Regions from separate parts of the Kitasatospora sp. McL0602 genome, predicted to be linked through region 2. Evidence: predicted binding sites of a transcription regulator. Region 2 holds the regulator's gene; the other holds the start of a gene.

Region 1 (3,411 bases), 660 kb from region 2:
GTGACCGTGGCCGCCGTGCGAGTGACCGGCGGAGGCCTCCTCGTCGGCCGGCTTCTCCACCACGAGGGTCTCGGTGGTGAGCAGCAGGGAGGCGATGGAGGCGGCGTTCTCCAGAGCGGAGCGGGTGACCTTGACCGGGTCGATGACGCCGGCCTTCAGCAGGTCGCCGTACTCACCGGTGGCCGCGTTGAAGCCGTGACCGGCCTCCAGCTCGGCGACCTTGTGGGTGATGACGTAGCCCTCGAGGCCCGCGTTCTGGGCGATCCAGCGCAGCGGCTCGGCGAGCGCCTTGCGGACGACGGCGACACCGGTCGCCTCGTCGCCGGTCAGGCCCAGACCGCCGTCGAGCACCTTCTGCGCGTGCACGAGAGAGGCGCCACCACCGGCGACGATGCCCTCCTCGACCGCCGCGCGGGTCGCCGAGATGGCGTCCTCCAGACGGTGCTTGCGCTCCTTGAGCTCCACCTCGGTGGCGGCGCCGACCTTGATGACGCAGACGCCGCCGGCGAGCTTCGCCAGGCGCTCCTGCAGCTTCTCGCGGTCCCAGTCCGAGTCGGTGTTGGCGATCTCGGCCTTGATCTGGGCGACGCGGCCGGCCACGGCCTCGTGGTCGCCCGCACCGTCGACGACGGTGGTCTCGTCCTTGGTGATGGTCACGCGGCGGGCGGTGCCCAGCACGTCCAGACCGGCCTGGTCGAGCTTGAGGCCGACCTCCTCGGAGATGACGGTGGCACCGGTCAGGGTGGCCAGGTCACCGAGGATCGCCTTGCGGCGGTCGCCGAAGCCGGGGGCCTTGACGGCGACGGCGTTGAAGGTGCCACGGATCTTGTTGACCACGAGGGTGGAGAGCGCCTCGCCGTCCACGTCCTCGGCGATGATCAGCAGCGGCTTGGAGGTACCGCCCTGGAGGACCTTCTCCAGCAGCGGCAGCAGCTCCTGGATGGAGGAGATCTTGCCCTGGTTGATCAGGATGTACGGGTCCTCGAGGACCGCTTCCTGACGCTCGGCGTCGGTGACGAAGTACGGCGAGAGGTAGCCCTTGTCGAACTGCATGCCCTCGGTGAAGTCCAGCTCCACGCCGAAGGTGTTCGACTCCTCGACGGTGATGACACCGTCCTTGCCGACCTTGTCGATCGCCTCGGCGATGAGCTCGCCGACCTGCGGGTCCTGCGCGGAGAGGGACGCGACAGCGGCGACGTCGTCCTTGCCCTCGATCTCGCGGGCGATGGAGAGCAGGTGCGCGGAGACGGCGGCGACGGCCTTGTCGATGCCCTTCTTCAGGGCGGCCGGGCCGGCACCGGCGGCGACGTTGCGCAGACCCTCGTTGACCAGGGCCTGGGCCAGCACGGTGGCGGTGGTGGTGCCGTCACCCGCGACGTCGTTCGTCTTGGTGGCGACCTCCTTGACGAGCTGCGCGCCGAGGTTCTCGTACGGGTCGTCGAGCTCGATCTCACGCGCGATGGTGACACCGTCGTTGGTGATGGTCGGCGCGCCGAACTTCTTGTCGATGACGACGTTGCGGCCCTTGGGGCCGATCGTCACCTTGACGGTGTCGGCCAGCTTGTTGACACCGCGCTCCAGCGAGCGGCGGGCGTCCTCGTCGAACTGCAGGATCTTCGGCATGTCTTGGCTTCCTTAGGGGTCTGAGCGTGAGCCAACAACCACGCCCCGGGCCCCTGTCAGTTTCGACATGGAGAACCGGGGCGGGCTGGTACGTCTGTGAAGCTCTGCGAACGCTTACTTCTGGACGATGGCCAGAACGTCGCGGGCGGAGAGAACGAGGTACTCCTCGCCGTTGTACTTCACCTCGGTGCCGCCGTACTTGGAGTACAGGACGACGTCGCCGACGGTGACGTCGAGCGGAAGACGCTGGCCGTCCTCGAAGCGACCCGGGCCGACGGCCAGGACGACGCCCTCTTGGGGCTTCTCCTTGGCGGTGTCCGGGATAACCAGGCCGGAGGCCGTGGTGGTCTCGGCTTCGAGCGGCTGGACCACAATGCGGTCCTCGAGCGGCTTGATGGCAACCTTGCTGCTGACGGTCACGTCCGAGCTCCCCTTCGGAGATTACGGGGTTGTTCTTCAGGTAGTGGGCGATGTCTGCGTGCCTGCCGTCGCGGGGGTCAGGCACGCTCTACCGCGTTAGCACTCACCCGGTGGGGAGTGCCAGAAACGACCATAGGCCGCAGTTAGCACTCAGTCAACCAGAGTGCCAACGACGCGCCTGCGAATCGGCCGGGCGCGGGCGGGGACAATGGCCGGGTGGAGATCGAATCGTTCCGTGCCCTGCTGACCGACGAGGGCCAGGCCCTGCTCACCGAGCTGCATGACTTCGCGCCCGGCCAGGAGCTGGCGCTGGCCACCCGGCTGCGCCGGGACCACCCGGCCGAGCTGGTCTCCGCCGCGCTGGCCCAGGCCCGGCTGCGGCAGCGGGCGGCGGCGAAGTTCGGGGCGGACGCGGAGCGGATGTACTTCACCCCGAACGGGGTCGAGCAGGCGACCCGCCGCTCCGTGGCCGAGTGGCGGGCGGCCCGGTTCGCCGGGCTGGGCGTGCGGCGGCTGGCCGACCTCTGCTGCGGCATCGGCGGGGACGCGATCGCGCTGGCCCGCGCCGGGGTCTCGGTGCTCGCCGTCGACCGTGACCCGCTGACCTGCGAGGTGGCCGTCGCCAACGCGGCCGCGCTGGGGCTCGCCGAGCTGGTCGAGGTCCGCTGCGCGGACGTCGCCGAGATCGACGTGACGGGCTTCGACGCGGTCTTCACCGACCCGGCCCGCCGCACCACCAAGGGCAGGGTCTTCGACCCCGAGGCGTACTCCCCGCCGCTCTCCTGGGCCGTCGAGGCGGCCCGCCGCACGCCGTACGGCGCGCTCAAGGTCGCCCCCGGCATCCCGCACGGGCTCGTCCCGGCCGGCGCCGAGGCCGAGTGGGTCTCCGACCACGGCGAGGTCAAGGAGGCCGGGATCTGGTTCGGCACCGACTCCCCCGGCGCCTACCGGGCCACCCTGCTGCCGGGCCCGCACACCCTCGTCGGGGGCGCCCTCCCGGACCCGCCCGCCGGGCCCGTCAAGCGCTACCTGTACGAGCCGGACGGCGCGGCGATCCGGGCCCGGCTGCTGCCCGAGATCGCCGCCGCCACCGGCGGCACGCTGATCGACCCGATGATCGCCTACCTGACCTCCGACCGGCTGGTGCCGACCCCCTTCGCGCACGCCTACGAGCTCACCGACGTGCTCCCGTACAACGTCAAGAAGCTCAAGGCGCTGCTGCGGGAGCGCGCCGTCGGCACCGTCGTCATCAAGAAGCGCGGCATCGGCGTCACCCCGGAGGACCTCCGCCGCCAGCTCAAGCCCGCCGGCCCGAACACCGTGACGGTGATCCTCAGCCGCCTCGGCAACGGGCACCTGATGATGCTC
Region 2 (3,411 bases):
GACCATGCTGACCAGCGGGATGACCAGCATCGCGATCGCCGCGTTGCTGTCGTTGTTGTTGTTCCGGTTGCCGCCCATGAAGCCGCCGTAGAGGGCGATCCGGGTCATCATGCCCGCCAGCACACCGAGGAAGCCGGCGATCGTCATCACCGCGACGTCCCGGTGGGCGACGTGCGAGAGCTCGTGCGCGAGGACGCCCTCCAGCTCCTCCGGCTCCAGGCGGCGGAGCAGGCCGGTGGTGACGCAGACCACGGCGTTCTGCGGGTTGCGGCCGGTGGCGAAGGCGTTCGGCATGTCGTTGTCCGCGACGGCGACGCGGGGCTTGGGCATGTCGGCCAGCGCACAGAGCCGGTCGATGGTGCCGTGCAGCTGCGGGTACTGCTCGGGGGTGACCGCGCGGGCACCCATCGCCCGTTCGGTGATCTTGTCGCTGAACCAGAACTGGGCGACGAAGAGCCCGCCCGAGATCAGCACGATCAGCGGCCACGCCCCGCGCAGCAGGACGATCAGCACCCCGGTGAAGCCGACGTAGAGCAACCCGATCAGGAACATCGTGGTGATCATCCGACCGGTCAGCCCTCGGTCGGGTGCGAAGCGGGAGTGCTGGGGTGACGGCGACATCACGGCTCCTTCGATCCCAATGCCCGGTATCACGTTCCGTCTTCGATGCTGCCACCCGACGGCCGCGCAGGCACCGCCCCCGCGCGGGAGATCCGGCCCGGAATCGGACGAGGATCACTCAAGCGGGCCGTTCCTGCCGCCGTGAGGGGGCCTTACACTGGCAGGTACGGTTCTGGCACTCTGCCTTTCAGAGTGCCAAAGGGCCCGTCAGCTACCAGCACAACGGACGAAGACGGAGGTGCGTGCCGTGCACAACGAACGAGTCAACGAGCGATTCAGCGAGCGCAGGCCCGACGAACGCAAGTCCGACGCGCGGCAGCTCGACACCCGCCGTGACCTCCGTCCGTTGGACGACCGCAAGCTCGCCGTGCTGCGCGCCATCGTCCAGGACTACGTCGGCACCGAGGAGCCCGTAGGCTCCAAGGCCCTGGTCGAGCGGCACAGCCTCGGGGTCTCCCCGGCGACGGTGCGCAACGACATGGCGGCGCTGGAGGAGGACGGCTACATCCACCAGCCGCACACCAGCGCGGGCCGCATCCCCACCGACAAGGGCTACCGGCTCTTCGTCGACCGGCTGGCCGAGGTCAAGCCGATGAGCGCGCCCGAGCGGCGCGCCATCCGGCACTTCCTCGACGGCGCGGTCGACCTGGACGACACCGTCGCCCGGACGGTCCGGCTGCTCGCGCAGCTGACCAGACAGGTCGCGGTCGTCCAGTACCCCTCGCTCTCCCGCTCCACCGTCCGGCACGTCGAGCTGGTCGCGCTGGCCCCCGCCAAGGTGATGCTCGTCCTGATCACCAACACCGGCCGGGTCGAGCAGCGGATGGTCGACTGCCCCGGCACGGTCGGTGAGACCGTCCTCGCGGAGCTGCGGGCCCGGCTGAACGCGCGTGCGGGCGGTCAGCGGCTGCCCGACGTGCCCGGTCTGCTGGAGGACCTCCCGGCCGCATTCGAGGCGGCCGACCGGCCGACCGTCACCACGGTGCTGGCGACCTTCTTCGAGACCCTCGCCGAGCAGAACGAAGAGCGGATCATGCTCGCCGGCACGGCGAACCTGACACGGTTCGGGCACGATTTCCCGCTCACCATCCAGCCCGTCCTGGAGGCCCTGGAGGAGCAGGTCGTCCTGCTCCGCCTGCTGGGCGAGACGGCGGACGCCGGGATGACCGTCCGGATCGGCCGGGAGAACGAGTACGAGGGGCTCAATTCCACCTCCGTCGTCTCCGTCGGTTACGGTTCGGGCGACGAGAGCGTGGCAAAGCTGGGTGTGATCGGCCCGACCCGGATGGACTACCCCGGCACAATGGGGGCGGTCCGTGCGGTCGCACGGTACGTGGGTCAGATCCTGGCCGAATCCTGAGCAGTAAGCCGCGGGGCCATCGCCTCGCGGACTCGTCGCAGCACTTCTAGAGGCGGAACAAGCGGAGCATTTGGTGGCCACGGACTACTACGCGGTACTCGGCGTCCGACGGGATGCGGGGCAGGACGAGATCAAGAAGGCGTTCCGGCGCCTTGCCCGTGAACTGCACCCGGACGTCAACCCGGACCCGAAGACGCAGGAGCGGTTCAAGGAGATCAACGCCGCCTACGAGGTGCTCTCCGACCCGGGCAAGCGCCAGGTCTACGACCTCGGTGGCGACCCGTTGTCGCCGGGCGGCGGCGGTGGCGCGGGCGGCTTCGGCGCCGGTGCGGCGGGCTTCGGCTTCTCCGACATCATGGACGCCTTCTTCGGCGCGGCCTCCGGCCAGCGCGGGCCGCGCTCGCGCACCCGCCGCGGGCAGGACGCGATGATCCGACTGGAGATCACCCTGGAGGAGGCCGCGTTCGGCACCACCAAGGAGCTCCAGGTCGACACCGCCGTGACCTGCACCACCTGCTCCGGTGAGGGTGCCGCCCCCGGCACCTCGGCGCAGACCTGTGACATGTGTCGCGGCAAGGGCGAGGTCTCCCAGGTCACCCGGTCGTTCCTCGGCAACGTGATGACCTCCCGGCCCTGCCCGCAGTGCCAGGGCTTCGGCACTGTCGTGCCGACCCCGTGCCCCGAGTGCGCCGGCGACGGCCGCGTCCGGGCCCGCCGCACGCTCACCGTCAAGATCCCCGCCGGTGTCGACAACGGCACCCGCATCCAGCTGGCCGGTGAGGGCGAGGTCGGCCCCGGCGGCGGCCCGCCCGGTGACCTCTACGTCGAGATCGCCGAGACCACCCACGCGACCTTCCAGCGGCGCGGCGACGACCTGCACTGCACGGTCACCATCCCGATGACGGCCGCCTCGCTCGGCACCCAGGTGCCGCTGCAGACCCTGGACGGTCTGGAGGAGGTCGACATCCGCCCCGGCACGCAGTCCGGGCAGTCGATCCCGCTGCACGGCCGGGGCATCACGCATCTGCGCGGCGGCGGCCGAGGCGACCTGATAGTGCATGTCGAGGTGCAGACGCCCACGAAGCTCGACCCGGAGCAGGAGGATCTGCTGCGGCGGCTCGCCATCCTGCGCGGCGAGGAGCGCCCCTCGGGCACCTTCGCCCCGGGCCAGCAGGGTCTGTTCTCCCGGCTGAAGGACGCCTTCAACGGGCGGTAGGTCTTCACGTTTTCTCCAGGGGCGCGGGGCTCGGACAGAGCCCCGCGCCCCTCGGGCTTCACCCACCACGTACCGGAGGTTCGCCGTATGACCGCGCCCGTGTTCGTCGTCGAGACCGAGCGGCTGGCCGGGGCACTGCCCGGCGCCGTGGTGCGGCTCGACGGGGCGGAAGGGCGGCACGCCGCCGCCGTGAAGCGGCTGGAGCCCGGTGAGG

The links. The regulator HrcA, encoded in region 2, represses chaperone genes, less so after heat shock. The targets are predictions, from matches to a motif close to TTNGCACTCNGNNNNNCNGAGTGCNAA.
Region 1: a site for HrcA is predicted at 2,187-2,213, ahead of groES (co-chaperone GroES). Genes of this name have one in related genera too.

What each region holds. Positions count from the first base shown of each region.
Region 1 covers NZ_CP197246.1:4,615,010-4,618,420, reverse strand. The annotation lists gene groL (chaperonin GroEL) at 1-1,623, opposite strand, end outside; gene groES (co-chaperone GroES) at 1,738-2,043, opposite strand; gene ACR68M_RS21230 (class I SAM-dependent methyltransferase) at 2,260-3,411, shown strand, end outside.
Region 2 covers NZ_CP197246.1:5,276,747-5,280,157, forward strand. The annotation lists gene htpX (zinc metalloprotease HtpX) at 1-621, opposite strand, end outside; gene hrcA (heat-inducible transcriptional repressor HrcA) at 968-1,981, shown strand; gene dnaJ (molecular chaperone DnaJ) at 2,055-3,197, shown strand; gene ACR68M_RS24010 (16S rRNA (uracil(1498)-N(3))-methyltransferase) at 3,285-3,411, shown strand, end outside.